Regions from separate parts of the Pseudazoarcus sp. NS36 genome, predicted to be linked through region 3. Evidence: riboswitches for the same ligand, from Rfam matches in the RefSeq annotation. Region 3 holds a riboswitch; each other region holds the start of a gene.

Region 1 (9,613 bases), on a different contig from region 3:
TTGTTCGGGCTGTACACCAGCGCCACGCTGGGCAGCACGAAGTTGTCGCTGGTGCGGCGCAGCAGCGTGCCGGCCGCATTGAACTGGTCGCGATCCAACGTCACATAGCGCAGGCCGGCATGCAGCTTGAACTGCTCGTTCAGGTGCAGCACGTCCTGCACGAACACGGCGCGCTCGGCATCCTTGCGGCGCAGGCTCACCGGGTTGTTGGCCAGCGGGCTGGGCGAGACGTCGACCGGGTCGTAGATGTTGCTGGTGCCGCGCGGGTCGAAGACGTAGTCGGCAAAGCTGTCGCGGCGGTTCATGGTGGCCGCGCCGAAGGTCAGCTCGTGGCGCACTGAGCCGGTGGCGAGCTTGCCCTTGAGCAGGGCCTGGGTGCTCAGCACCGTGCGTTTGTCGTTGTCGCGGCGCAGGTCGACCACCGTGTAGTCGCCGTTGGACTGGAAGTTCGACGGCAGCGCCACCGCGTCGTCACGGCGCAGCGTGTGGCGGTTGATCGACAGTTCGGTGCGCCAGTCATCGTTGAGGTCGTAGCTGAACTTCAGCCCGTAGTTGGTGGTGTCGTCCACCACCGGGCTGCTCCACGGCTGGTTGTTGAGCATGTCGCGGGCGCTCACGTTCTTCGGCACCGTGGTGCCGCCCAGCAGCTGAAAGCCGGGCACCGAGAGCTGCGACTTGTGCATGCGGTCGAGGTCGAACTGCAGCAGTGCGCGCTCGCTCAGGCGCCAGTCAAAGGCACCCGAAACGAACTGCCGCTCACCGTTCGAGCCGCGCACATACGAGCGCACCTTGGAGGCCGCCGCATTGAGGCGGTAGCCAAAGCGGCCGTCTTCGGTGCGCCCGCCCAGATCCACGGCGCCGTACAGCGTGCCGCGCTCGCTGGTTTCCAGCGTGACGGTACGCAGCGGCACGTCGGTCGGGCGCTTGGTGACGTAATTCAGCACGCCGCCGGACGAGGCGATGCCGGCCTGCAGACCGGCCAGCCCCTTGAGGATCTCGATCTGTTCCTTGTTCTCCAGTGCGACCGGCGAGGTGCCGAGGATCACCAGCCCGTCCTTGCGGTAGCTGGAGCCGTAATCGAGCTCGAAACCACGGATGGCCAGGCGATCCGACAGGCCGACGGCGTTGTACGAGTTCTGCACGCTGGCGTCGTACTTGCCGGCTTCGGTGGCGCTGCGGATGCCGCGCTCCTGCATCTGCTGCTGCGTGATGACCGTGATCGACGCCGGCGTTTCGCGCAGCGGCGCTTCGGAGAAGCCGCCCACGCTGGCCTTGCGGCCGATCTCGTCGGAGGCAGCGGTGTCGCTGACGACGACATCGGGCAGGGTGATTTCGGTGGGTTCGACGTCCTGTGCAAAAGCGACGGACGACAGCGCGAGCACTGCGGGCAGTGCGAGCAATTTCGGGGGACAGGGCAGGAAGGGCATCTTCGTTCGACTCGATCGCGTGAGGACTGCGCGCGAAGGGGCGGACGAGACAGCGGGGCGGAGGGCACCCCATGAACGTCATGCTTCCCTACGCTGGCATTATCCAGGTCAGGTTCAAGGGTCTTTCTCACCCGAAGACGACGTCTTCAGGACCCCTAGCGTGGCGCGATATTAGCACCGGGCAGACCGACACCAAAGAGCTGGATTTCGGGTTGTTGACGTGGGGCAAGTTCAGGCCGAGCTACTTGTTGTCAGCGCGCAAAAACCTTTTGTTTCTGCTTGCCTGCGTCAAATCCGGTCATGCTTGAACCGTGCACGCTCCACCGGAGGTGAAGAAGATGAAACATTCGGCGATCCGTTCTGTGGGCCCTGTCGGGGCTCTCCTGCTGGCGGGCGCGTTAACGGCGTGTGGCGCCTTGCAAGAGATGCCGGAGCCGCCGGCGGTTGTGCCGCAACAGCTGGAGAAGCGCGGCTACCGTTTGGGAGAGGCGGTGCGCACGGTGCCGTCGTTCTCGATATCGGGCTGGAACTACATTGACGATCAACACATGCAGATCGACGGTGGGCCGGGGCGCGTCTATCTGGTGACCTTCCTCTACCCGTGTCGCGAATTGGCCTGGGCCGAGCGCATTGGTTACACCGACAGCGCCGGCAGCTTCGGGCGCGGCGAGCGGATTGTGGTGCTCGACATGGGGCGACGTGTGGATTGCGCGGTGGGCGAGCTGCACAAGCTCGAACGCATCGAGCGAGACAAACCCACTGCGCCTTAGCGGCCCTGGCCGTCCGCACGGCCCCCGCTGCGGCACACCGCGGGCCGGGGCGAAGGCATGGAGTGGGTGTTGTAAATAACAAACATAAAAGCAAATGATAGTGATTCGTATTTGTAATGGTGCGTAAGATGCGTGTCCTTTTGAAACACGCACGGGTGACCGATTGCATAACGAATTCCTTCCCGGCCAGGCTGCGCCCCGGCTGAAACCTCTGGTGGTGGCGTTCTTCGCTGTTCTGGCGCCGCTGGCGGCACAGGCTGCCGATTCTGAAAAAGTGCAGACGATGGAAGAAGTCGTCGTCACGGCCGATGTGCTTGATCCGGATGACTCGCGTCCGCGTACCGTGTCCACGGCCACCAAGACGGCGCTCGACCCCAAGGACGTGCCGCAGGCCATCAACACGCTGGAGATGAGCAAGTCGAAGGTCTACGGGCTGAACGACTTGAGTGTGCTGCTCGACGGCACGCCCGGCGTCGATACCGAATACGACATGCGTGGCGACGGCATCAACATCCGCGGTTTCTCGGCGGACTCGAACGACATCTACCGTGACGGCGTGCGCGCAACCGGCCAGATCCGGCGCAGCACGGCCAACGTCGAGCGCATCGAGATCCTGAAGGGGCCGGCTTCGGTGCTGTACGGGCGGGGCCTGGGCGGCGGGGTGGTGAACCTGATCAGCAAGCAGGCCAGCTTTGATGCGGTGAGCAGCATCAACCTGCGCGCCGGCTCATGGGACAACCGGGGCACCACCGTGGACCTGAATCACGTGGTCAACCCCAATCTGGTGGTGCGTCTGACGGCGGACTACGAAGAGGCGGACAGCTTCCGCGACGGCATCTCCAACCGCAACCGCATGCTCTCGCCCAGCATCCTGTACGACAACCACGATAACTTCAGCTGGCTGCTGCAATACACCTACGACAAGGTGTGGCGCCGCCCCGACCGCGCGCCGGCCTTCAACACCCTGCCGGATGGCGTGTCGCGCGAGACCGCCTATGCGCACCCGGATGATTACGTCGAAGACGAGATGGAGATGTTCCGCTCGGTCATGAACTACCGCTTCAACGATGCGTGGGCGGTGAAATGGACCGCGGCCGTGCATGAGGCCAACCAGAGCTTTGACCACCTCTATGGCGGCGCCTATTGTCAGCTCGACGGCACGCTCAAGAGCAATGGCAACGCATGCGCCAACCCCGGTCTGATGACTTTCACGCGGGCATGGCAGGACACCAGCAACCGCACGATCACCAACAACGTGGATCTCACCGGCAAGTTCAACACCGGCTCGGTGAGCCACGATGTGCTGATCGGCATCGAGCTGAGCCGCGAGAACCGCAGCCCCGATCTGGCCACCTCGCAGAGCAGTTCCGACCCCTCGCTGGCCTATCCGTATCCGGTCGATCCCTATAACCCGGTGTGGGTGGCGCCCAAGACGCCGCGCGGCGAGGCGAAGACCTCCAACCGCCACAAAGCGGAATCGCAGGCCATCTACCTGCAGGATCTGATCGGCCTGAGCGAGCAGTGGAAGGTGCTGGCCGGACTGCGTTTCGACCGCTTCGAGTTCGGTTCCCACAACCTCATCACGGACCAGAAGCGCAGCTACAAGGGCACGACTGTCAGCCCGCGCCTGGGCGTGGTGTGGCAACCGGTGAAGGACCACAGCCTGTACGCGTCGTACAGCAAGAACTTCGCGCCGTATGGCGGCCGTGGCCTGATGAGTGTGTCGGTGGCCGACAGCGCCGTGTATGACGAAAAGCCGCAGTACTCCAACCAGTACGAAGTCGGCGTGAAGAGCGACTGGGCCGGCGGACGGCTGTCCACGCAGGTCGCCTTGTACGAACTGGAGCTGTACAACATCCGCTATCGCCCGGATGCGGTGAACGACCCCTACACGTGGGCGGTGCGCGGTGGTCAGCGCTCCCGCGGCCTGGAGTTGAGCATGGCAGGTCAGGTGGTGCCCAACTGGTATGTGCGTGGCGGCCTTGGCTTCCAGGAAGCCAAGGTCAGCAAGGACAAGGTCTCGCCCGCAGTGGAAGGCAACTACCTGCCCGATATCGCGCGCCGCACCGGCAACCTCTTCGTGCGCTACGCACCGCCGGGCAACTGGTATGGCGAAGTGGGCGTGACCTATCGCGGGGCTTCCTACACCGACAGCGCCAACACCAACAAACGCGACGGCTATACGCGCTGGGATGCTTCCGTGGGCTGGCGTCTGCTGCCTTGGACCATCACGTTGGCCATTACCAACCTGACCGACACCAAGTACCTGCGCTCGACCAGCATGCCGGGCGCGCCGCGCACGGCCTTGATCAGCGCCAACTACGTGTTCTGAGCAGAAGCTTGCCGGAGGTTCTCAAGCCCGCTCGAAGTTGAGCGGGCTTTTTGTTGTCTGCAGCTCGCAGGGGGAGGGCCTCAAGACGTGGGCGTCGGGCCGCGGTGCGTGCGCGCCAGTTCCACAAAGGCGTGCAGGTAGTCGATTTCCGCATCCGCCTCACGGATGCCGAGGTAGATCTGCTTGGCAATGCCGTTTCGGCCCAGGCGCACCGGGGCGATGTCGAGCTTGGCGGCGTATTCCTCCACCAGCCAGCGCGGCAGCGCCGCCACGCCGCGGCCGCTGGCCACCATCTGCAGCATGATGTCGGTGGTCTCGATGGGCTTGTGGCGCTTGGGTGCGATGCCGGCCGGCGTGAGGAACTGCGCGTAGATGTCGAGCCGGTCGGTTTCCACCGGGTAGGTTATCAGCGTCTCGTCGGAGAGCTGTTCGGGCCGCACAAAGGCCGCGCCGCGCAGCGCGTGCTGCGGCCCCACCACCAGCACCTGTTCGTAATCGAACACTGGCTCGAAGTGCAGACCGGGCTTGAACAGCGGGTCGGGCGTGACCAGCATGTCGATCTCGTAGCCGAACAGCGCGCCGATGCCGCCAAACTGGAATTTCTGCTTCACATCCACATCCACCGCCGGCCATGCGGCCAGATACGGCGACACGATCTTGAGCAGCCACTGGTAGCAGGGATGGCATTCCATGCCGATGCGCAAGGCGCCGCGTTCGCCGCGCGCGAACTGGCGCAGGCGCTCTTCGGCGTGGTCGAGCTGCGGTATCAGTCGGTTCGCCACGGCCAGCAGATATTCACCCGCCTGGGTCGGGCGCAGGCTGCGGCCTTCGCGGTGCCAGATGGCCACGCCCAGCTGGTCTTCGAGCTTGCGCATGGAGTGGCTCAGCGCCGATTGCGTGAGGTGAAGCTGCTCGGCAGCAGCGGTGAGCGTGCCGTGTTCGGCGACGGCGCGGACGATGGCGAGGTGGGCTCGTTCAAGCAGGGCCATAGATTAGTGTGTGAGCCGTATTCATGAATTCATGAAAAAGTACCATTTTTATTCATGAATTGCGCGGCCTAGCATGGCGACTTTCTGAACTACGGAATCTCCATCATGGCACTCACCCACAACCTCGGCTTCCCCCGCATCGGCGCACAGCGCGAACTCAAGTTTGGCCTCGAATCCTACTGGAAGGGCCAGTCCACCCGCGACGACCTGAAGGCGCTCGGCGCCCACCTGCGTGCCCGCCACTGGGGCAAGCAGTCTCAGCTCGACCTCGTTCCGGTGGGCGATTTTGCCTTCTACGACCAGGTGCTGGACATGAGCTTCACGCTGGGCAACCTGCCCGAGCGCGTGCGCGGTTTTCATGGTGACGCGTTGGACAACTACTTCCGCGTGGCCCGAGGCCGCTCTGCGGACTCGTCCACACCTCGGCGCTCGGCTGCGTCTGCAGAAGAGCATTCCGGCTGCTGCGGTGGCGTGGCCGCGGGCGAGATGACCAAGTGGTTCGATACCAACTACCACTACATCGTCCCCGAGTTTGCCGCCGACACCACGTTTGCGCTGGATGCCTCGCGCCTTGTGGAGCAGCTGCGCGAAGCCCGCGAGCAGGGCGTTAAGGCCAAGCCGGTGATCATCGGCCCGGTCACCTACCTGTGGCTCGGCAAGGCCAAGGACGACTCCAACAAGCTCGACCTGCTGGCGCGCCTGCTGCCGGTGTATGCCCAACTCCTCGACCGCCTGGCCGACGAGGGCGCCGAGTGGGTGCAGATCGACGAGCCGGTGCTGGTCACCGAACTCGACGCCGACTGGAAGCACGCCTTCAACCTCGCCTATCACGAGCTCAAGGCGAGCAAGGTCAAGCTGCTGCTCGCCACCTACTTCGGCACGCTGCAAGAGAACCTGCATCTGGCCGCCAACCTGCCGGTGGCCGGCGTACATCTGGACGCCGTGCGGGCGCGGGACGAGGTGAACAGCCTGCTTAACCTGCTGCCAGCCAGCAAGGTGGTATCGCTGGGCGTGATCGACGGCCGCAACATCTGGAAGACGGATCTGGCCGCCGCGCTCGACTGGCTTGAACCGCTGCAGGAACGCCTGGGCGAGCGCCTGTGGATTGCGCCGTCGTGCTCGCTGCTGCATGTGCCGGTGGATCTCGACAGCGAAGAGCGCCTGGATGCCGAGGTGCGTTCGTGGCTGGCCTTTGCCCGCCAGAAGCTCGAAGAGCTGCACGTGCTCGCCCTGGCGCTCAATTTCGGCCGCGCTACCGTGCAGGCCGAGCTCGAGGCCAACCGTGCCGCAGTCGAAGCGCGCCGCGCTTCGCCGCGCGTGCACAACCCGGCCGTCAAAGCCGCGCTGCAAAAGCTCACCACCCAGCTCGGCCAGCGCAAGAGCCCGTATGCCGACCGCGCCGGCAAGCAGGCCGCGCATCTGAAGCTGCCGAAATTCCCCACCACCACCATCGGCTCCTTCCCGCAGACCGCCGACATCCGCCTGGCGCGCAGCCAGTTCAAGGCCGGCGAGCTGGACGAGGCGGCCTACCGCGCCGCGATGGAAAACGAGATCACCCGCAGCGTGCGCGAGCAGGAGGCGCTGGGGCTGGACGTGCTGGTGCACGGCGAGGCCGAGCGCAACGACATGGTCGAATACTTCGGCGAACAGCTCGACGGCTACGCCTTCAGCCAGTTCGGCTGGGTGCAGAGCTACGGCTCACGCTGCGTCAAACCGCCCCTCCTGTTCGGCGACATCAGCCGCCCCAGGGCCATGACCGTGGAGTGGATCCGCTTCGCCCAGTCGCTCACCGACAAGCCCATGAAAGGCATGCTCACCGGCCCGGTGACCATCCTCAACTGGTCATTCGTGCGCGACGACCAGCCGCGCGCAACCACCTGCTGGCAGCTCGCGCTCGCCATCCGCGAAGAAGTGCTCGACCTGGAGAAGGCCGGCGTGCGCGTCATCCAGATCGACGAGGCCGCCTTGCGCGAGGGCCTGCCGCTGCGCCGCGCCCAGTGGCAGCACTACCTCGACTGGGCCGTCACCGCCTTCCGCATCACCGCCAACGGCGTGGAGGACGAAACGCAGATCCACACCCACATGTGCTACTCGGAGTTCAACGACATCATCGCGTCCATCGCCGACATGGACGCCGACGTCATCACCATCGAAACCTCGCGCTCCGACATGGAACTGCTCGACGCCTTCGACCACTTCAACTACCCCAACCAAATCGGCCCCGGCGTGTACGACATCCACTCACCCAACATCCCGGACCAGCAGCACATGGTGCAGTTGATGAAAAAAGCCGCAGAGCGCATTCCGGCCGAACGGCTGTGGGTGAACCCGGATTGCGGGCTGAAGACGCGGCAGTGGAATGAGGTGATCCCGGCGCTGAAGAATATGGTCGAGGCGGCGAGGGTGTTGCGGGGGGAGGTTGCGTGATGTGAGGTCTGGGTGATTGTCTCTGTAGTGCTTGATGTCCCGGCATTGTGCCGGGACTCATTCAATTGCGATTTGAACTTTAGATCGGTCATCACTCCCCAGGGTTCGATGATGTCTAATGAATTAGATTGAATAGAGTGGTGAGCCAAACGTAGCCTTCAGTTCTCACCTTCTCCTGCGCCATAGCGGTATTTGCGTAACGCCAGCCATTCGTCTGTTCGCTGTCGTTCATTCTCAATCTGACGTTGCAGTCCATCAATGAGCCACTGGGCGAAGGCTTGTACACGCTCATCCTCATCGTTCTTCCAATCAGAAATTGCATCCAACTTCCGTTCGAGCGCCTCAACGATGCCGTACTCGCCGGTCACGACGCCCGTTGCCTCAATAGCGGCCGCGACTTCGTTCCACGCTCTTGAGCGCTCTGGCACAACTTTGATGATGGCCTTGCAGGCAGCCAAGATTGAGGGCGACCCGTCGTAGGTCTGAAGGATTCCGGTGACGAATCCGATATCGTCTGTGCGGCCGGTCTGGATGTACGTGAGCAGCAGTTTCTCCAGCGGTTCACTGAAGGTCGGGAGCGCCGCCTTGACTAGCCGGGCCCCGCGAAAGCCGAAAAGGGACCGAACTTCTTTATCGAAGTCGTTCCGTATGGCCGTCAGCAGCGCGTCCGGCGAACGTGCAAGTAGGTCACTAAGCTTGTGAAGCTCATACGGAATGGGCTCAAACCGCTTCCTGCCGTTCTCATCATGCTTTAGCTGGGCAAGTCGCCTAGCGTGCTCCAAGCGGCAGACGAAGAAGTCGATTACCTGTTGAAGGTCCTGTTTTGCGATTGCGTTAAGGATGTCTTCGGTTTGATAGTCCAGATTCGGAAGAGTGGTGAGGGCGGTAAGTATCTCGGCGCGCTCGTTTGGCTCCATCGCGTTTACCAGAGTTTGGAGGTCTCTAGAAAACCAAAGGACGCTAGCCCACCGAGCATCATTGTGTTTGGTAAGTCCCCGTAGCGATTGCATGAAAATGGGCTTTGCACCCGCAACACCATCGGCGTGAAGGCTCGCTGCTACGCCCATTACTTGGATGAGAGCATCCCGCTCATCAAGCGTCTCTGCGCGCTCAGCGACCGTCGTCAGAATGTCTAGCCGCGACGCACCCATACGATACAGAGACTTGGCGATGGCCGTCAGATTCCTGCCATATTTGATCCAGTTAGCCACAACGGCTTCGATTTCTTTCTGTTTCGTGCTGGCCCATAAGCCTCGTATTAGGGGAATCAGGAAAGGCGAAATGGCTTCTTCGTAGTCGGTGACGAGTTCGAGAGCGAGGTAAGGTATCAGTCGACCAATTGACTCAAGAAAGTCGTAGTACACTGGGAACATTGCTAGATCGTCAGAGTGGGTCTTTGAGAACTCTAGAATGCGATCGCGCCACGTTCCGTAGCTGGCGTCGTTGATCTCGCCGAGATATTGGCGTGCCGCTTGATGTCGCTTTGTGTCGCTGTGATCCCACGCTGCGTCGGAGCGTTCTAGGTCCTCCCACGTTCCGAAAATGCCCTCGAAGCCAATGAGTTGCTTGTAGACTTGATATTCCACATGTGCGTCTAGCGCATTACGCACCTCCAGCGCCTTGTCTCTAACCGCTTGAGAGACTCCGTGGTAGAAGATCCAGTAAGCT
Region 2 (10,243 bases), on a different contig from region 3:
GGGGCGCCGGTGACCATCAGCGCATGCAGGTGGTGGGCGAAACGGTTGAGCTGGCCCATCACGCCCTTGTTGGTGCGCACCAGCGCGTTGTAGCCGATCACCGCCGGGATCGCCACGGCCAGGCCGAAGGCGGTCATGATCAGCGCCTCACCGACCGGGCCGGCCACCTTGTCGATGCCGGCATTGCCCGACACACCGATGCCGACCAGCGCGTGATAGATGCCCCATACAGTGCCGAACAGGCCCACGAACGGCGCGACCGAGCCGACCGAGGCCAGCACCGACAGACCGCTGTGCATGCGCTCTGCGCTCTCATCGATGGTGGTGCGCAGGCAGGCCGTGAGCCACTCGGCGAGGCTCAGCTGGCCGTGCAGTTCTTCGCGGCGTGCGGCGTGGTGATCGCAGGCGTGGCCACCCTCTTCGACCAGACGGCGGAAAGGGTTGGTGCTGGCGTCGCCGCCCATCAGGTTGAGGCCTTCTTCTACGCTCTGCGCGTGCCAGAACGTCTGCGCGCGTTGGGCGGCGCGCTTGAGGCGCATGGCGCGCAGCGTGCGCGTGATGATCACGTACCACGACGCGATGGACATCACGAACAGCATGATGGCCACGGCCTTGATGACCAGATCGCCCTGCGCCCACAGCGCTTCGATGCCGTAGGGGTTGGCCATCAGCGTGTCGGCCGCGTCGGGGCCGGGCACCGGCAGCGTGGTGCTTGTCTCGGGAATGCCCGCCTTGGCCGCGGCGCCATCGGGTGGCATCGTGCCGGGGGCGGAGGATGCGGTTTCTTCGTTCATGGTGGTTTTCCTTGTTTGCTTGGGGCCCCTGCGAGCGCCCCGTGTGAATCGGTAATCAGTTGGTCAGCGAGAAAACGATCGGCTGCACATACCAGAAGGCAATCGGCTTGCCGCCACGCGTGGCCGGCACGTAGCGCCAGCGCTCCACGGCGTTCATCGCCGCGTCATCGAGGCGGCGGTGGCCGCTCGACTCGCGCAGCTTCACCTCGCTTACCGAGCCGTCCGGCTGGATATGCACGTCGAGCAGCACGCGACCTTCCTCACGCATGCGGCGCGACAGCGACGGATACGGCGGCGCCGGGTTGTTGAGGTGTGAGGCCTCGATGCGCGGTGGCGTGAACGGCGTCTCCGAAGGCGGCCCCGCAGGCCCCGGCGGGGGCGGCCGATGAGGCTTGGCCGGCGGCGCCTCCTTCTGCGGTGGTGTTTCCGGTGCCGGAGGCGGTGGCGGCGGTGGCGGCTCGACTTCCTCTACCGGAATCTCGATGGCCTTCTCCGACGGCGGCAAAGGCGGCGGCGGGGGCAGCGGTTTCGGCTTCGGCTTGGGTACCGGCTTGGGCTCGGGAGGCTTGGGCTTCGGCGGTTCCGGTTTCGGCTCGGGCTTGGGCGGCGGAGGTGGCGGCGGGGGAGGCTTGGGCACCGGCGGCACGACGGCCTCCGATGGCACCAGCACGCCCTGCATCGTCGGCTGTACGACTTCCGACGGACTCTGCTGGAGCGTGTACGTAGCCCACACCACGACGCCGATGTGCAGTGCCGTCACCGCGACCAGCGTTGAGCCGCGTTCGAAGCTGCTCATCGCAGCGCTCCGGGCTTGTACAGGGCGGGTGGGCGCGGAAGGCGCTGAAAGAAAGAACGGCTGTGTTGCATGGGTGATTCGGGATTCCTGTCGAAAATCATGGCGCCCGAGGGCGCCACGGAACAGCGGGCCGGCGGGTGTCGCAACAAGGCGAAGGCCCGCATCGAACCAGAGAAGAGAATGATTTGCAACTGCATTTGCGTTTGGGGCGGAGGTGCCCGGCCCTCACATCACGCTTTCATGCGGCGTTTCCGGTGGCTGAAGCTGGCGTCACGCCATTGATACCGGCGGGATACGCATTGCAATTGAGTGCTCTCATCAGACATGTCGTATGAGCGGCCCGAAAAGCGCGTCCGGATACAAATTGTTTCATGTCGTACCGGGCCTCCGATGCAGCGAAGCCCGTCGTCAGCCTGACCGGGCCGACGACGGGCTTCACCTGTTGTCTGACACAGCGCAGGCTTACCAGCGATAGCTCAGGGTGCCGCTGATCTTGCGGCCTTCGCCCCAGTAGCAGCTGGTGGTCGTCGACAGGCAGGTGCTGACGTAGCGCTTGTCGAAGAGGTTGTTGATGTTCAGCGCGAATTCCAGCCCATCCAGATCGGCGTTCTGCTGACCGAAGTCGTAGCGCAGCGCGAGGTCGGTGAGCGTGTAGTCGGGGACGTCGGTGGTGTTGGCGTTGTTGCCCCAGGTCTGCCCCATGTAGCGCACGCCGCCGCCGACGCTGACGCCGGTCAGCTGCCCTCCGAAGCGGTAATTGGCCCACAGCGAAGCCTGATGCCGCGGCACGAAGGACAGGCGGTTGCCCTGGTTGCTGGTGCCGCTGCCGGTCGGATTGTCCTTGGTGATCTCGCTGTCGGTGTGGGCGTAGGAGGCGATCAGCGTGAGCTGTTCGGAGAGTTCGAACTTGCCCTCGACCTCGAAGCCGCGCATGCGCACTTCACCGGACTGCACGCGGAAGCTGGTGTTCACCGGGTCGGGCGTGAGCACGTTCTGCTGCGTGAGCTGGTACACCGACAGCGTCAGCAGCGAGCGCGAATCCGCGGGCTGGTACTTCACGCCGGCCTCGATCTGCTGGCCGGTGGTGGGGTCGAAGGCGTTGCCGTCGCGGTCGGTGCCGCCGGCCGGCTGGAACGAGGTCGAGTAGCTCACATACGGATTGACGCCGTTCTCGAAGGCATAGGCGGCGCCCAGCCGGCCGGTGAACTCGCGGTCCTTCTGCTTGACGCGGGTGGTGGTGCCCGGCGTCACCATGTGCGTCACGGTGTCCGTGTTGGCGCGGTCGTAGCGGCCGCTGGCGGTGATCGTGAGCTTGTCGATCTCGATCTGGTCCTGCGCGTACAGACCGACCTGCGAGAGCTTCTGGTCGATCAGCATGCCGGGGCCGGGGCGGCTGACCGGCGTGCCGTAGACCGGGTCGTAGGCGTTGAAGGGCGTGCCGAGGATGCTCAGCTGCGATTCCTCGAAGGCACTCTTTTCACGCGAGTAGTCCACCCCCAGCAGCAGCGTGTGCTTTGCGCGGCCGGTGTCGAAGCGGGCGATGGCCTGGTTGTCGATGGTGAACAGCTTCGAGGTTTCCGGGAACGCCCACGCGTAGCGCAGCAGCGCCGACGGGTCGCAACTGGCGGCGCTGGGGCAGTAGGCCTGCACGCGCTGGGTGTCGGTATCGACTTCCATGTAGCGCATGTTCTGGCGCAGGGTCCAGCGTTCGGACAGCGCATGTTCCAGCTCGTAGCCGACCGACCATTGCTCGTTCTTGAAGTGGTCGTAGCCCGGTTCGCCGACGAAGGTGTCGCGCGGCAGACGCGGATAGGTGTCGGTGTCGAGCGTGCCGTTGAGCGGCAGGGCCGGCGCGCCGCCGCCTCCCGGCGAGTCGATCTTCTGGTACTCGGCCAGCAGGGTCAGCGTGGTGTCGTCGGTCGGGCGCAGGCTCAGCGACGGGGCGAAATAGCGTTTGCGTTCTTCCACGTGGTCGAACGAGGTCTTGCCGTCGCGCACCACGCCCACCAGGCGGTAGCTCACGTCGTCGCTGTCGCCCACCGGGCCGCCGAGGTCGAGCCCGATCTGCTTGCGGTCGTGGCTGCCGAGCTGGAGCTGGATCTCGCGGACGGGCTCGTCGGTGGGGCGCTTGCGCACCATGTTCACCAGCCCGCCCGGTGCCGCCTGGCCGTACAGCACCGAGGCCGGGCCCTTGAGCACTTCGACGCGTTCCAGTCCGAAGGTCTCGACGCGTGGCTGCGCATAGCCGCGCGCGCCGAAGGGCAGGCGCAGGCCGTCGAGGTAGCGCGCCGGGGTGAAGCCGCGCACCGTCAGCCAGTCGTGGCGCACATCGTTGTCACCGTATTGGCCGACCACGCCGGGGGTATAGCCCAGCGCCGAGGTGATCGACTGCACGCCCTGGTCGGCCATCTGCTCGGCAGAAATTACGGAAATGCTCTGCGGGATCTTGGTCAGCGCCGCATCGGTCTTGCTGCCGGTGGCACTGCGCAGCGCCACATAACCAGGCACCGGGCCACGTGCCGTCTCGCGCTCCACGGTGTCGGTGACCGTGACCGGCGCGAGCTGCACATCGCCACCGGTCTTGCGCAGCAGATAGCCGTTGCCGCGCGCCACCGCCTCCAGGCCGGTGCCTGCCAGCAGCGTCTGCAGGGCGGCGTGCGTGGTGTAGCGGCCCTGCAGGCCAGGGCTTTGCAGGCCGGCCGTCAGTTCGCTGGAAAACGACAGCAGCAGGCCGCTCTCGGCGCCGAAGCGGTTCAGCGTGTCGGTCAGGCTGCCGGCCGGAATGGCGTATTCGCGGCTTGCCGTTTGCTGCGCGTGCACGGCGGAGACTGGCAATACGCCGGCCGTGACGGTCAGGCTGAGCAGCGCGCCGCGCAGCGCGCGGGTCAGCACGCGCTGGCGCAGGCCGGCGCGGATCGGGTGACGGGATGCGCGTGCCGCGCGCATGGCGTGCTTCATGGGGTTCCCCTTTCGTGAGATGGCTGGAAAACGATGCTTTCCTTATCCATGCCCCGCGAAAACGGAATCGGGATCATTCGCTACGCAAAAAATGCAGGTCGTCGCAAAGGCAGCAGCTCAGGCGGGGGAGAGTCGCGTTTCCGTGCCGCCCCACCAGCGACGGCGGCGCTCCAGCCTGAGCTGCAGGGCGGCGGCCAACAGATCGAGCACCGCGTCCGGGTCGGCCAGCGGATAGGTGCCGCTGACTTTCAGCTTGGCGAGTGAGACATCGCAGCGCACCGCCTGGCCGGTGAGGCGCGACAGTTCGGCCGCGAACGTGGCCAGCGGCATGTCTTCGGCGACGAGGATGCCGCGCGTCCACGCCGTGTCGGCCTCGCGGGCCGCAACGGGCGTCTCGGCGGCGAACTCGCTGAAGCGGGTCTGCTGGCCGGCTTGCAGCGTCAGCCCCGCGGCCGTGCCGCTGCGCGGTTCGATCATTACCGCGCCTTCGTACACCGCGACGTGGGTGTGCGTGCCTTCTGCGCGCACCGAATAGCGCGTGCCGAGTGCACGGGCGCGGCCCTGCGGCGCGTCTACAAAGAACGGCCGGCCGGCAGCGTCCGCCGCAGTGGTGATCAGGATTTCGCCTCGATGCAGCACCAGCCGGCGTGCGCCCGCCTCGAAGTGCACGTCGAGCGCGGTCTCGGCGTTGAGCTCGATACGGCTGCCGTCGGCCAGCGTGAGCTCACGCCGCTCGCCGGGGCCGGTGCGCAGGTCGGCGACCAGCAGCGGCAACTGCCCCGACTCGCGCGCGAGCCAGACACTGCCACCCGCAGCAATCAGCACCGCCAGCGCCTTGAGCGCACGCCGCCGCGACTTGCCCGGCGCCAGCGCGGCGCGGCTCAGTGCAGGCGGGACCTGACGCATGCGAGCGCCAAAGGCCTCCATCGCCATCCACGCCTGCCGGTGCTCGGGCGAGGCGTCGAGCCAGCGCTGCCAGCGAGCGCGCAGTTCGGGGTTGTCGCCATCGGCCTGCAGGTCGAGCAGCCACATGGCAGCCTGATGGCGGACCTCGCTCGGCTTGGTGGACGGATCAGGCGGCATCGTCGAAACAGCAGGCGACCAGCGCCCTGGCCACGTAGCGTTTGATGGTGGGCACAGACACCCCGAGCTGCGCCGCGATTTCGGCCTGCGGCAGGCCGTCGAGCTGTGATAGCAGAAAGGCGCGCCGGATCAGCGGTCCCAGCGCGTCCAGACGGCGGTCGATCTCGACCAGGGTTTCAATCAGTTCGGCCCGCATTTCGGGCGATGGCGCCGCGGCCTCGGGCAGGCGCGCCAGCGTATCGAGCCAGGCCTGTTCGATTTTCAGCCGCCGGAAATGATTGGCCACCAGCCCTTTGGCGATCGTGGTCAGAAACGCGCGCGGCTCGCGCAGCGTGACCGGTTCGTCGCGGTCGAGCAGGCGCAGAAAGGTGTCATGTGCAAGGTCGGCGGCCCGGTGCGAGCAGCCAAGCTTCTTGCGCAGCCAGCCCTGCAGCCAACCGTGATGCTCGGTGTAGAGGGTGACAACGGGATCGGTGGGGCGGGCAGCGGTGCTCACGAGTTTCTCCGGGAGGCGGGAGCGCTGGCTGGCCCGAGTCGGGTTGGCTGGCTATTTCGGATTGAGAATTGTTCTCATGTTAGCGCAGTCATGCGGAGGCTTGAAGAGGTGTGGACAAAAAGGAACGGCACCGCGAGGGTGCCGTTCGATTGCCGGAGGTCTGTGGCTCGGCGCTCAGGCGCGCGGTGGCCGGGGTAGGCCGAAGTGGCCGCGCAAGGTGGTGTGCTCGTAGTCCTTGCGGAACAGGCCGCGCTTTTGCAGCACCGGGATGACGTGGTCGACAAAGTCTTCCACGCTGCCGGGCTCGGCCGGGGGCATCAGGTTGAAGCCGTCGGCGCCGCCGTTGCGGTACCAGTGCTCCATCTTGTCGGCGATCTGCTCGGGCGTGCCGACCATGGTGCAGTGGCCGCCACCGGCCGCGAGCCGGCCGAGCAGCTGGCGCACGGTGGGTTGCTCGGTTTCGATGATGCGCAGCACCGTGGCGTAACGCCCCTTCGGGCCCTTGAAGGCTTCGAGCGGCGGCAGCGGCGGTACGGGGGCATCGAGCTCCCAGCTCATGCAGTCCTGGTCGATGAAGGTCTGTAACTGCCGCAGCGAGCTTTCGGTCGGCAGCAGTTCGTCGAGTTCGCGCTGCTTGGCCTTGGCCTCGGCTTCGGTGGAGCCGACGTAGGTGACCAGCCCGGGCAGGATCGGCACCGGCGCATCGCGCCCGGCCGCCTTCACGCTTTCACGAATCGAGTTGTAGTAGGCCTGCGCCGAGGGCAGGTCGTAGGCCACGGCGTAGATGGCCTCGGCGTACTTGCCGGCCAGCGCGCGGCCTTCGTCCGATGCGCCGGCCTGGATCAGCACCGGGTTGCCCTGCGGCGGGCGCGGCACGGTCAGCGGGCCGTCGACCAGGAAGTGCTGGCCGTGGTGATTGATATTGCGCACGCGCTCGGGGTCGGCATACAGGCCGTGGCGGTCGTTGAGCACGGCGCCGTCGTCCCAACTGTCCCACAGCGCCAGCACGGCCTCGATGAATTCGTCGGCGCGGGCATAGCGCTCGGCGTGGCCGGGCATGGATTCGTAGCCATGGTTGCGCGCCTCGGCGTCGAACATCGAGGTGACCACGTTCCAGCCCACTCGCCCGCCCGAGATGTGATCGAGCGAGCCGATCAGGCGTGCGGCGTGAAACGGCGTGTAGAAGGTGCTCGAAACCGTGCAGATCAGGCCGACGCGGCTGGTGGCGCGGGCCATGGCGGTGAGCATGGTGACCGGTTCGAGGAACCAGCGCGGGCCGTCAGTGAGATTGACGGCGGCGTGGCCGTCGGCCAGGAACACGGCGTCGAGCTTGCCGCGTTCGGCCAGTTGCGCCATTTCCTCGTAGAAGCGGATATCACCGAGGCGCTCGACCGGCGATGCCGGGTGGCGCCAGGCCGCGTTGTGGTGGCCGCAGCCGAACAGGAAGAGGTTGATGTGCATCATGGTCGTGGCCTCAGTTCTTCACCAGCCCGCCGTCGACCACCAGGTTCTGCCCGGTGATGGCGCGCGACCACGGCGACGCGAAGAACAGCACGGCGTCGGCGAATTCCTCGGGCGTGGTGACGCGGCGCAGCGGCGTGCTCGCGGCGATCAGGTCGAACACGGCTTCGGGCGTGGCGGCGGACGCGTCGGTCGTGCGCAGCAGGCCGCCCGAAACCATGTTCACGGTGATGCCGTCCGGCCCCAGATCCTGCGACAGCGTGCGCGTGAGCGACAGCAGTGCGGCCTTGGCGGCGGTGTAGTCGTGATAGGGCACGACCGGGTTCTGGAACAGGTTGGTGCCGATGTTGATGATGTGGCCAAAGCCGGCCTGTTTCATGCCCGGCAGCGCAGCCTGCGTGGTGTTCAGCGCGCCACGCACGACGCCTTCCAACTGCTGCGCGATGCTCTCCCAGCGCAGCACGTCGGCGTGCTCACGGGCGTCGCCGTTGAAGCTGAAGGCGGGCAGGGCGTTGTTCACCACAGTGGTCACCGGCTGGCCGAAATGCGTCTGGGCGCGCTCGAACATGGCCTGCACCGCCGCGGCATCGCTCACGTCGGCCTGGATGGCGAGTGCCTGACCCGGTGCGGCGGTGCTGACCAGATCGTTGGCCGCGCTGGCGCTGTTCAGGTAGTTCACGATGACTTTCGCGCCGTGCGCGAGGAAGGCACGCGCGATATGCGCGCCGAGGCCGCGACCGGCGCCGGTGACGAGAACGAGTTGTTGCGCGAGGGGCGCAGAATGGCTGGACATGCTTTTCCCTTGTGATGAAGCTGGCAAGGGGGATGCACGAGCGGTGCGTGAGGACATCCCTTCGCCAGTACAAGCTGGATCAGGTTCGACGGGTGTGATCTCAGTCCGCAGATGCAGGACACCCCGTGTCGGGCGCAAACCTTATCACGGAAGAGCACTTCGGCGGCCTGCGCGGATGTCTTGCACCCGCTCGCAGGCGTATAATCCGCCGCTTGATCCTGGGGGAGCCGCATGCGGCTGAGAGATGGCGCCAGCCATGACCCCGATACTTGATCCGGGTAATACCGGCGTAAGGAAGGATGCACCGCCCTCACCGAGCGCGGGCTCCGTCCTTAGCCGTTTCAGGAGTCCCGCAGCATGCTCAGCGCACCGGCCGCCATCACGTGGCTCACCTTCTTCGCCGCCGCCTTTGCCATTGCCGGCATGGCCTACGCCCGCCGCTACCGCGGCAACCTTGAGGAATACATCGTCGCCCGCAACAGTCAGGGGTCGGTCGCGACCATCATGACCTTGCTGGCTTCGTCGCTCGGTGCGTGGATTCTGTTCTCGCCGGCGCAGGCGGCCACCTGGGGCGGTCTGGCCGCGGTGATCGGTTATGCGCTGGGCTCGATGTCGCCGCGCATCGCGATGATTCCGCTGGGCAAGCGCATGCGCGAGCTGATGCCCAACGGCCATTCGCTCACCGAATTCCTGATCGCGCGCTACGGCCGGCCGATGTACTGGCTGACGCTGCTGATCATGATTTTCTACATGTTCATCGCGCTCACCGCCGAGCTGACCGCCATCGGCAAGCTGGTGCAGTTGCTGGCGCCGGTGCCGCTGTGGGTGAGTGCGGCCATCGTGATGGTGGCGACGCTGATCTACACCACCTACGGCGGGCTGCGCGCGTCGATCTTCACCGACAAGATGCAGGTCATCATCATCATTCCGCTGGTCGCCGCGCTGATCGGGCTCGGCTGGCAGGTCACCGGCGGCATCGGCCCGGTGACCGAGCGCCTGCAGGAAACCGCGCCGCGCCTGCTCGACCTGGGTGACATGGCCGGCATCAAGGCCGGCCTGACCTTCTTCTTCGCCATCCTGCTCACCGGCATCTTCCACCAGGGCAACTGGCAGCGCATCTACTCGGCCAAGGACATCCCCTCGATGCGTCGCGGCTTCCTGCTGGGCGGCGTGCTGGTGGTGCCGTTCATCTTCATCATGGGGCTGTTCGGCCTGGCCTTCGTGGCGCTCACGCCGGGCGGGGATGACTCCGTTGCGCTGTTCACGGTGATCCTGTCGGAAATGCCGATGTGGCTCGCGATTGCGCTGATTCCGCTGGGCATCGCACTGGTCATGTCGAGCGTGGATACCGGTATCAGCGCCATCTCCAGCATCGTCGCGGTGGATGTGGGTCGAGCGATGCCCGCGGCCAGCCCGGCCAGCCTGCTGCGTCTGGCGCGCTGGCTGGTGGTGGTCATGGCGATTCCTGCGCTGATTGTGGCGGCACAGGGTTTCAGCGTGCTGTATCTCTTCCTGCTGGCCGACCTGCTGTGCGCGGCTGCAGCCTTCCCGGTGTTCTTCGGTCTGTTCAGCCGCGCTCACGACGGCTTCTCGGCCATGGTGGGCACGCTCGCCGGTCTGGTGGCCGGTCTGGTGATGTTCCCGCTGCCAGGTCAGCCGATGACGCACCTGCTGGAGTCCTTCCTGCTGGCGGCCGTGGTGCCGGTGGTGGTGATCTATGCGCTGCGCGTCGTGCGCCGTGGCAAGGCGCCGTTCGAGCTGGAATCGCTGTCGCTGTCTACGCGCAAGCTCAGCGAGGAACACATCTGATCTGCAGGCGGGGCAGGGCGCCGTAATACCGTCTGCTCCCTGACGTGACAAAA
Region 3 (10,243 bases):
CAGCGCCTTCACGCTGGCGGCCTTTGTGGTGTCCGGCATGGCCGCACATGTGGTCGGTGCGCTGCGTGCCAGCGGGCTGGAAGCGGCCACGGCCATCGCCGCGGCCTCGCTGATCGGCCCCATGCAGGTGGTCGGACGGATTCTGGAATTCACCTTTGCGCGCAATCTGCCGGCCGTGCGCGTGGGACTGGCCTCACTGCTGACGATGGGGCTCGCCATGCTGCTGCTGACCCTGGCTGGCGCGGCGCCGCTGCTGGCCTTTGCCTGTGCGTGCATCTACGGGCTGGCCAACGGCGTGCTGAGCATCGTGCGCGGCACGGTGCCGGCCGAGCTGTTCGGGCGTGAGGCCTACGGGAGCCTGATGGGCAGACTGGCCCAGCCGGCCTTCTTCGCCAAAGCCGTCGCACCGCTGGCGGTGGCCCTGCTGATCGGCGCCAATGAAGCCTACGGCCGAATGGCGGTGCTGTTCGTGGTGCTGATGGTTGGGGCGGTTGTGGCTTACCTCGTCGCGACGCGGCGCACGCAAGCAGGTACGCGCCTCTAGCGTGACTCCAGCACCCGGCGGTCGAAGCCATCCTGCAGCGGCCGCGCACTCGGCGGATGCAACCGGGCAATGATGCCGAGCTGCTCCCAGGAGACGTCCATGGGCTGCTTCATGACTACGCGCAGCACACCCTCAGTGCACGGCGGCGAAGTCAGCGAACCCACGTACAGGAAGTGCGCCGGATCGGCCGGCAGCAAGGGGCGCAGATCGACGCCGAATTCCGGCGCGTACTGCCCGCCGCGCTCCAGCGGCAGACTGGACAGCCAGGTATTGAGTACCGGATTGGGTGTGGTGCCGACACGGAACTGCACCGACACCACCGCCAGACGACCATCCGCGGCGCGATGGTGCAGATCGACCGACAGGTCGTGAATGACGCCATCCACCCGCGCTTCGCCGGGGCGATGCAGCTCGATGTAGATGAGCTCGAAACGTTCGCCGCGAATGCGCGCACTCAGGCCCTCGCCGGTCTGGATGCGCAACAAGCGGCCGGTGTCGACAACGCGGAAGAAGGTCGGCCGATAGTCGAACTCCACCGGCTCCAGATCCACCACCAGCCCTGACTGCAGATCAATCGGCGACTGGCGTCGACCGTTCGCGCAGGCCGACCAGTCGGGCAGCAGCTTGCCCCACATCGGCGGACCATTGGTTTCGTCGTAGCTCCAGTCGGGCAATGGATGTCTGGAGGCCGGCGCCGGCTTGACGGGTGGCGCCGGCGGGCGCGCAGGCGCTTGTTCCGTGCGCGGCAGAGTGGCCGGATCTGTCGCCCCGGAGGGCGTCGAGGTCTGTGACGGACGCGCCGGCTGCGCGGGAGAAGCGGCAACCGTCGTGGCCGGCAAACTCTCCAGCGCTGCCGCCAGACGCTCGGCCTCGTCGGCCAGCGAAGTCAGATCGCCGGTGCTCGGCGGCCGGCAGATCTCGCGCCACAACCGGTCGTCGACCCCACCGCGGGTGACCGTGCGCATGGCCTGGTCACGCACCTCGTCTTCCCGCACCACCACGCTGCGATCGTCCACATAGCGACGGCGGATGGTGACGAAGCCGCGATTGAGGCAGTCGTAGCGGTTGAGCGCCATCACCGCGGTGTAGCCCGCGCGCTCAGCCTCATCAGGCCCAAGCAACAGGCGGGCCCAGGCGACCTTGGTGCCGGCATCCGACAGGATGACGCTGTCCCGATCAATCTGGATCTCGCGACTGCCGTCACGCGACACGGTCACCCAGCCGTCAACGGCAAACACCGTAAGCGGCAGGGCAAGCGCGAACGCCGCGAGCGTGTGGCCAAGGCAGGGATGCATGTCGATCCGTCGTGAAGGGGTGGCGGGCTTCCACTAGCTACAACGGCGCGCAAGGCAGTTTTCTTTAGCCTCAACAACGAATCGGTTAGAATCCGCCGCGTCATCGGGGAGTAGCCGCTTCCGCTCCGGCGGAAGGAACGCGTCAACATGCTTGTCCATCGGACATGGCGCGTTCAGCCCGAGGCGTCGCACGCGCACGTTCCCACCGTGCCCCGACCCTCCAGCCTGGCAAGACCGCTGGCCGCACGCACTCCGCTGTTCGGGCCGGGAGCGCGTCGGTCATCGGTTCATCCACGGCCCGGAGGACCTCATGAATTTCACCACTTTCTCCCTCGACGCCTTTCTGGTGTCCACCGGTATCGTTGCCCTCGCCGAGATCGGCGACAAGACGCAATTGCTGGCCTTCATGCTGGCCGCCCGTTACCGCCGCGCTTGGCCCATCGTGCTGGGCATCTTCGTCGCGACCGTTGCCAACCATGCGTTCGCGGGTGCCGTCGGCGCCTGGCTCACGCAATTGCTGGGACCCGACGTGCTGCGCTGGGTGCTGGGCGTGGGCTTTCTTGCCATGGCGGTGTGGACGCTGATCCCGGACAAACTCGACGCCGACGAGGTCCAGCTGAAAAGCGGCATGGGGGTGTTCGCGACCACGACCATCGCCTTCTTCCTCGCCGAAATGGGGGACAAGACGCAGGTCGCCACGGTGGCGCTGGCCGCGCAATACGACGCCCTGGTGGCCGTGGTGCTTGGCACCACTCTGGGCATGATGATCGCCAACGTGCCGGCCGTGCTGATCGGCGACCGGCTGGCGCACCGCATGCCGGTGCGGCTGGTGCATGGCGTCGCAGCGGTGATCTTTGCGGTACTCGGCATCGTCGCGCTGAGCGGCGCGTGGCAGGGCTGACGCCTCTTCCGGGGCATGGCGTTTTGTTTTACAGGATCTTGAGTTGAGTGCTTGTCCGCAGCAGGGTGCTGCGCTAGGATTCGCACCTTCGTTGGGGGTGCCCGCAATCGCTTGAGCGGGCTGAGAAAATACCCTTGGAACCTGATCCGGTTAGCACCGGCGTAGGAAAACGCGCAATGAACGCCTGCTCTACTCCGCTCCGCGGCACGCCCGCCCCGCCCCCTCGTTCCACAGGGGGCCTGCAATGACCCACAGCATCCCGAACGTAGTCAGCATCGCTGGCGTGGACCCGTCCGGCGGCGCCGGCGTCCTGGCCGACCTCAAGGCCTTCTCGGCGCTAGGCGCCTACGGCTGCGGCGTGATTGCGGCACTGACCGCGCAGAACACGCGGGCCGTCACCGGCGTACATACGCCGCCCGTCGACTTCCTCAAGCTGCAGATCGACACCCTGTTTGCCGACGTGGACATCCACGCGGTCAAGCTCGGCATGCTCGGCACCGCCGACATCGTGCGCACCGTGGCCGACCGGCTGGCGCATTTCAAGCCGCGATTCGTGGTGTGTGACCCGGTGATGGTGGCCAAGAGCGGAGACCATCTGCTGGCCCGCGAGGCGGTGGCCATGCTGCGCGAAGCGCTGCTGCCGCAGAGCTTCATGATCACCCCCAACCTGCCCGAAGCCGGCGTGCTGCTCGAATGCAGCGAGCCGGATTCGGTCAAGGCCATGTATCGCGCAGCCGAACGCCTGCGCGAGATGCTGCCCACCTCCAGCGAGCGCTGGGTGCTGCTCAAGGGCGGCCACCTTCCGGGCGGCGAGTTGATGGACCTGCTGTTCGACGGCGACCGCATGATCGAACTGCCGGCCCAGCGCATCGAAACCAAGAACACCCACGGCACGGGTTGCACCCTGTCGTCCGCGATTGCGGCCCTGCTGCCTCAATCCGCCAACACCATCGCCCCCGTCGAAACCGCGGTACGCGGCGCACGCGACTACCTGCTGCGGGCCATTGCCGCATCCGGTCAGCTCGCGGTCGGCAGCGGCCACGGCCCGGTACACCACTTCCACGCACTGTGGCGCTGACGCGCCGCTGATTGCTGGTTGGCGGCCACCCCCGGCCGCCCCGTCCGGGTGTACTGGTGCACAAGCACGTGCGCACGCACGCATTCCGCCCGGCTCCTCGTCGCCACTCACATGGCATACAACCCTGCAGGAGACGTTCATGAACGCCAATGAGAAATTCATTGCGGCCAAGGCCCACGTGGATGAAGCCGCCATTGCCCCGCTGCCGAATTCGCACAAGATCTACGTCGAGGGCTCGCGCCCGGACATCCGCGTGCCGATGCGCGAGATCACGCAGAGCGACACCTCGGAATCCATGGGTTTCGAGCGCAATCCGCCGGTCTTCGTGTATGACTGTTCGGGGCCCTATACCGACCCCGCTGCCCGGATCGACGTCCGGACCGGCCTGCCGGCGCTGCGTCAGGCCTGGATCGACGAGCGCGGCGACACCGAGCAGCTGTCCGATCTGTCGTCCGAGTTCGGCCGCATGCGTGCCGCCGACAAGTCGCTCGACGAGCTGCGCTTCCCCGGCCTGCACCGCCAGCCACGTCGCGCCAAGACCGGCAAGAACCTCAGTGGCAACGTTACGCAGATGCACTACGCCCGCAAGGGCATCATCACGCCGGAGATGGAGTTCATCGCCATCCGCGAGAACCTCAACCGCGAGAAATACATCGAGTCGCTGCGCGAGTCCGGCCCCAAGGGCGAGAAGATGGCCGCCATGATGCTGCGCCAGCACCCGGGCCAGAGCTACGGCGCCAGCCTGCCGCAGACCATCACGCCTGAATTCGTGCGTGACGAGGTCGCACGCGGCCGCGCCATCATCCCGGCCAACATCAACCACCCCGAGTCCGAACCGATGATCATCGGCCGCAACTTCCTCGTGAAGATCAACGGCAACATCGGCAACTCGGCCGTGAGCTCGTCGATCTCCGAAGAGGTCGACAAGATGACCTGGGGCATCCGCTGGGGCTCGGACACCATCATGGATCTGTCCACCGGCAAGAACATCCACGAGACGCGTGAATGGATCATCCGCAACAGCCCGGTGCCGATCGGCACGGTGCCGATCTATCAGGCGCTGGAAAAGGTGGATGGCAAGGCCGAGGAGCTGACCTGGGAAATCTTCAAGGACACGCTGATCGAGCAGGCCGAGCAGGGCGTGGACTACTTCACCATCCACGCCGGCGTGCTGCTGCGCTACGTGCCGATGACCGCCAACCGCATGACCGGCATCGTCTCACGCGGCGGCTCGATCATGGCCAAGTGGTGCCTCGCCCACCACAAGGAAAACTTCCTCTACACGCACTTCGAGGAAATCTGCGAAATCATGAAGGCCTACGACGTGAGCTTCTCGCTCGGCGACGGCCTGCGCCCCGGCTCCATCTACGACGCCAATGACGAAGCGCAACTGGGCGAACTGAAAACGCTGGGCGAACTGACCCAGGTGGCGTGGAAGCACGACTGCCAGGTGATGATCGAAGGCCCGGGCCACGTGCCGATGCAGCTCATCAAGGAGAACATGGACCTGCAGCTCGACTGGTGCAAGGAAGCGCCGTTCTACACGCTCGGCCCGCTGACCACCGACATCGCGCCGGGCTACGACCACATCACCTCGGGCATCGGCGCCGCGCAGATCGGCTGGTACGGCACGGCCATGCTTTGTTATGTGACGCCCAAGGAGCACCTCGGCCTGCCCAACAAGGACGACGTCAAGGAAGGCATCATCACCTACAAGCTCGCCGCCCACGCTGCCGACCTCGCCAAGGGCCACCCGGGCGCGCAGATCCGCGACAACGCGTTGTCCAAGGCGCGCTTCGAATTCCGCTGGGAAGACCAGTTCAACCTCGGCCTCGACCCGGACCGCGCACGCAGCTTCCACGACGAGACCCTGCCCAAGGACTCGGCCAAGGTCGCGCACTTCTGCTCCATGTGCGGCCCGCACTTCTGCTCCATGAAGATCACCCAGGACGTGCGCGAATACGCCGCCCAACAGGGTGTGGACGAACAGGCTGCACTGAACAAAGGCATGGAAGAGAAGTCCATCGAATTCGTGAAGACCGGCGCCAAGGTCTATCACAACATCTGATGCGGCTTTTCCGCTGAACTGCACGGGCCGCCATGCGCGGCCCGTTTTCATTGGAGGACACCCCGTGAGTGCCCCGCTGAACCAGAAAACCTGCACCCCCTGCCAGGGCGGCATCCCACCGCTCGGGCCCACACGTGCAAAGGAACTGCTCGCCGAAACCCCCGGCTGGAGCCTGCTCGACGAAGCCCGCCGGCTGGAAAAGCGCTACACCTTCAGCAATTTCCGCGAAGCGCTGGACTTCGTTGTGCGTCTTGGCGAACTCTCGGAGGAGCAGGGTCACCACCCCGACATTTCCTTCGGTTGGGGCTGGGCGACGGTGTCGTGGCAGACCAAGAAGATCAAGGGCTTGCACGAGAACGATTTCATCATGGCGGCGCGCACGGAGCCGCTGGCGACAGGCCGTTCTTAGCCAGGATCACCTATAAACCACACCCGAACGCAGACAACGCAATCCGTACTTGTCCCTACTACGGATTCCGATAGACTCGGATGCCGCCCTGCCGGAACTTCTTCGATGCACACACAGCAACACGTTGCGACTGCCCCGCCCCGGACGGCCTGATCCATGTGGCCCACGGTGCTCGCCGCGCTGCTCTACAACGCCGCCCTGTTGCTGGCGATGGTGCTCGTGTTCGAGCTGGCCACCGGCCGCTTCCGGCTCGACCGCAGCCGCAGCACGCAACTGCTGATCGGCGGGGTGCTGGGGCTGATCGCCATCAGCGTGATGAAGGCACCCTTCGTGCTGACCGAAGGCGTGGTGTTCGACACCCGAACCGTCATTTTCGGCATGTCGGGCTTGTTCTTCGGCGCCGTACCGACGGCCGTGGCCGCACTCATTGCCGGCGCCTACCGTTACAGCCTGGGGGGCGGCGGCGCGATCACCGGCGTACTCACCATTCTGGCTGCCTCGCTCATCGGGGTACTTTGGCGCGCGCGCATGCGCAGCTCGCTGGAGGACATCCGCGGGCGTGAGTTGTATGCGCTGGGCATCGTCGTGCATGCCGCAATGGTCGCGCTGATGATGACGCTGCCGGGCGGCGCGGGCCCCGCGGTGATCGCCGCCATCGGCCTACCTGTGATGATCGTGCCCCCGGTGGCCACCGCCGCGCTGGGCATGCTGCTGGCCAACCGCCTGCGCCGCGACCGCAGTGAACACGAGCTGGAGAAAAGCGAGGCGCTGTATCGCTCGCTGGTCGACAGCCTGCCGCAGAATATCTTCCGCTACGACCTCGAAGGCCGCATCACCTTTGCCAACAAGGTTTTTCAGGAGACGCTTGGCAAGAGCGAAGAGGAGCTCATCGGCATGAGCGCCTACGCCCTCGCTCCGCCGGAGCTGGCCCAGCACTACCGCTCGATTGATGCCGAGGTGATCAGTTCCGGCGAATCGGTTTCGCTCACCGCCACCCACAAGTCAGAGCGCACCGGTGAAATCGTGCACGTGGAGATCGTCAAGGCGCCGATTCGCGGCACCGACGGTTCCATCGAAGGCCTTCAGTGCGCCGTGGTGGACGTAACCGACCGCAAGCAGACCGAAGAGCGCATCCACCGCCTGGCCTATTACGACACGCTCACCGGCCTGCCCAACCGCAGCCTGCTGATGGACCGGCTGACGCAGGGGCTCACCGCCCATCGGCGCAGCGACCACATCGAAGCCTTGATGCTGCTCAACATCAACCGTTTCAAGGTCATCAACGACGCGCGTGGCTACCGTATCGGCGACGCCTTGCTGTCGGCCTTCAGCAAGCGCCTGGAAGGTCTGCTGCGCACCGGCGACACGCTTGCCCGCATGACTGGCGACGAGTTCGCCATCCTGCTGCCCGACACTTCGGGCCATCCTGACCGTGCCAGCCGCCGCGCCCTGGTTGTGGCCGAAAAGATTCACTCCGCGCTACGCGAAGCACTGACCATCGATGGCGAGGCGTTCGCGCTCACGGTGAGCATCGGCATCACGCTGTTCCCGGAGAGCAGCCCCGACGAATCACCCGAAACCATCCTGCGCCGCGCGGACACTGCACTGCACCGGGCCAAGGCTGCGGGAGCGGAGCAGACCGCCTTCTTCGACATCGTCATGGGAGAGTCGGCGGCGCAGAGTTTCCGCGTCGAGCGCGATCTGCGCCAGGCCCTGACTGACGGCCAGTTGCGGCTTTTCCTGCAATCCCAGGTCCACGCCGAACGTGGCGTGGTCGGTGCCGAAGTACTGGTGCGCTGGCAACACCCGCAGCGCGGCCTGCTCAGCCCGGCCGAGTTCATCCCGATGGCCGAAGAGTCCGGCCTGATCGTGCCGCTGGGCGCCTGGGTGATGACCGAAGCCTGTTCTCTGATGGCGCTCGAAGCGCGCGCCGGACGCACGCTGCGGCTATCGGTCAACGTCAGTCCGCGTCACTTCCGCCAGCGCGACTTCGTGGTGTGGCTCAAGGCGGTGCTCAACGACACCGGCGCCGACCCGCGGCATCTGACGCTGGAAATCACCGAAGGGCTGTTCATCCACAACATCACCGAAATTGCCGAGCGCATGAACGAGCTGGCCGCCATCGGCATGCGCTTCTCGATCGACGATTTCGGTACCGGCTATTCGTCGCTGTCCTACCTCAAGCGCCTGCCCATCCACGAACTGAAGATCGACCAGAGCTTCATCCAGGACGCCCCGCAAGATCCCAACGATGCGGCGCTGGTTGAAACCATCCTGTCGGTGGCCGGCCACCTTCAGCTCGACGTGGTGGCCGAAGGCATCGAGACGCGCGAGCAGGCGGACTTTCTCGCCAGCCGCGCGACCATCGTCCATCAGGGTTTCTATTACGGCCGCCCGACCGCCGCCCGCACATGGCTGGACGAGCGCCCGGGCAGTTGATCAGACGGGCACCAGCGGCCAGAAGAACGGGATCATCAGGCTTGCCAGCACCCACACGATGAGGTTCATCGGCACGCCCAGCCGCGCGAAATCGGCAAAGCGGTAATTGCCGGCGTTGTACACCAGGGTGTTGGTCTGATAGCCGATGGGCGTGGCAAAGCTCGCGCTGGCAGCGAACATGACGCCGACCACGAAGGGCCGCGGATCCACCCCCAACTGTTGCGCCACGCCGATCACCACGGGCGTGAACAGCACCGCCACCGCATTGTTGCTGACGAACTCGGTGGTGATCGAGGTCAGCAGGATCACCAGCGCCAGCATCATCCACGGACTGAGCCCATCGCCGGCCACCACCAGACCGCGCGCCAGCAGGTCGGCCAGGCCGGAATCACGCATCGCGATCGACAGCGCCAGCATGCCGAAGATCAGCACGATGATCGGCCATTCAATGGACTTCCACGCTTCATCCGAGCGGATGCAGCCGGTGGCGATCACCACCGCCGCACCGATCATCGCCAGCCCCTCAATGGGCATGACGTTGAAGGCCGCCAGCAACATCACGCCGACGATGGTGGCGAGTGCAATCGGCGCCTTCTTCGGGCGGTTGGCCGGTGCCTTGCCGTCGGTGATGGCAAACAGGTCACCGTTCTCGCAGAAGCGCTTGATCTGCGCAGGCGTGCCTTCGACCAGCAACACGTCACCGAACTGCAGCTGGAAGTCATCACCGATGTCCTCGATGGAGGCATTCTTGCGATGCACCGCGATCAGGTGGATGCCATAGCGCGCTGCCAGATCCAGATCGCGGATCGGCCGCTGCACATAGCGCGAGGTCGAGCCGACGATGGCCTCGACCATCACCACGCCGCGCCGACGCAAGGTTTCCAGATCGTGCTCGCCACCGGGCATCTTCAGCCCGACCAGATCGGTGCTGCGCAGATCCATCATGCCCTTGCTGCGGCTATGCACCACCAGCCGGTCACCGACCACCAGCAGCGTGCCCGGTGACGGCGACGAGATCTCGTCGTCACCCCGGAACAGCGTCAGCACCTTGATCACCCCGTTCGACAGGCGCGCTTCCTTCAAGGTACGGCCCGCCAGGCGCGATCCCTCGGGCACGAACAGTTCGGTCATGAACAGGCGGTCGCCGCTGCCGGTGAATTGCTGGGTCAGCGTCTCGCGGCTGGGCAGCCAGCGCGGCGCGAAGAAGTACATGAAGGCGCAACCGGCCAGTGCCAGCACGATCGCCGGAGCGCTGATCTCGAACATGCGGAAGGGCTCCAGCCCCATGTTGCGCGCCACGCCATCGACCAGGATGTTGGTCGAGGTACCGACCATGGTGATCAGGCCACCGAGGATGGTGGCGTAGGACAGCGGAATCAACAGGCGCGACGGTGCGATATTGTGGCGCGCGGTGATGGCAATCACCGCCGGGATCATCACCATCACCACCGGCGTGTTGTTGATGAAGGGCGACACCACCACGCCGACGCCGAGCATGGCCAGCAGCAG

The links. A riboswitch is a leader RNA that binds a small molecule or an ion and turns the genes downstream of it on or off. The one in region 3 is predicted to bind thiamine pyrophosphate.
Region 1: linked by a shared signal. The riboswitch ahead of AC6H0R_RS03390 (TonB-dependent siderophore receptor) and the one ahead of thiD (bifunctional hydroxymethylpyrimidine kinase/phosphomethylpyrimidine kinase) in region 3 are both predicted to bind thiamine pyrophosphate.
Region 2: linked by a shared signal. The riboswitch ahead of AC6H0R_RS03400 (3-oxoacyl-ACP reductase) and the one ahead of thiD (bifunctional hydroxymethylpyrimidine kinase/phosphomethylpyrimidine kinase) in region 3 are both predicted to bind thiamine pyrophosphate.

Annotation. Positions count from the first base shown of each region.
Region 1 covers NZ_BAAKJA010000002.1:60,096-69,708, reverse strand. The annotation lists gene AC6H0R_RS03390 (TonB-dependent siderophore receptor) at 1-1,427, opposite strand, end outside; TPP riboswitch at 1,496-1,594, opposite strand; gene AC6H0R_RS03385 (DUF6491 family protein) at 1,766-2,197, shown strand; gene AC6H0R_RS03380 (TonB-dependent receptor) at 2,361-4,529, shown strand; gene AC6H0R_RS03375 (LysR family transcriptional regulator) at 4,610-5,518, opposite strand; gene metE (5-methyltetrahydropteroyltriglutamate--homocysteine S-methyltransferase) at 5,624-7,945, shown strand; gene AC6H0R_RS03365 (hypothetical protein) at 8,104-9,613, opposite strand, start outside.
Region 2 covers NZ_BAAKJA010000002.1:70,446-80,688, reverse strand. The annotation lists gene AC6H0R_RS03430 (MotA/TolQ/ExbB proton channel family protein) at 1-794, opposite strand, end outside; gene AC6H0R_RS03425 (energy transducer TonB) at 850-1,590, opposite strand; gene AC6H0R_RS03420 (TonB-dependent siderophore receptor) at 2,053-4,548, opposite strand; gene AC6H0R_RS03415 (FecR domain-containing protein) at 4,666-5,631, opposite strand; gene AC6H0R_RS03410 (sigma-70 family RNA polymerase sigma factor) at 5,621-6,127, opposite strand; gene AC6H0R_RS03405 (LLM class flavin-dependent oxidoreductase) at 6,302-7,591, opposite strand; gene AC6H0R_RS03400 (3-oxoacyl-ACP reductase) at 7,602-8,381, opposite strand; TPP riboswitch at 8,421-8,517, opposite strand; TPP riboswitch at 8,592-8,694, shown strand; gene AC6H0R_RS03395 (sodium:solute symporter family transporter) at 8,739-10,190, shown strand.
Region 3 covers NZ_BAAKJA010000007.1:119,919-130,161, forward strand. The annotation lists gene AC6H0R_RS12430 (MFS transporter) at 1-544, shown strand, start outside; gene AC6H0R_RS12435 (carbonic anhydrase) at 541-1,839, opposite strand; yybP-ykoY riboswitch at 1,933-2,060, shown strand; gene AC6H0R_RS12440 (TMEM165/GDT1 family protein) at 2,150-2,740, shown strand; TPP riboswitch at 2,824-2,925, shown strand; gene thiD (bifunctional hydroxymethylpyrimidine kinase/phosphomethylpyrimidine kinase) at 2,985-3,818, shown strand; gene thiC (phosphomethylpyrimidine synthase ThiC) at 3,958-5,886, shown strand; gene AC6H0R_RS12455 (4a-hydroxytetrahydrobiopterin dehydratase) at 5,951-6,295, shown strand; gene AC6H0R_RS12460 (putative bifunctional diguanylate cyclase/phosphodiesterase) at 6,452-8,734, shown strand; gene AC6H0R_RS12465 (SLC13 family permease) at 8,735-10,243, opposite strand, start outside.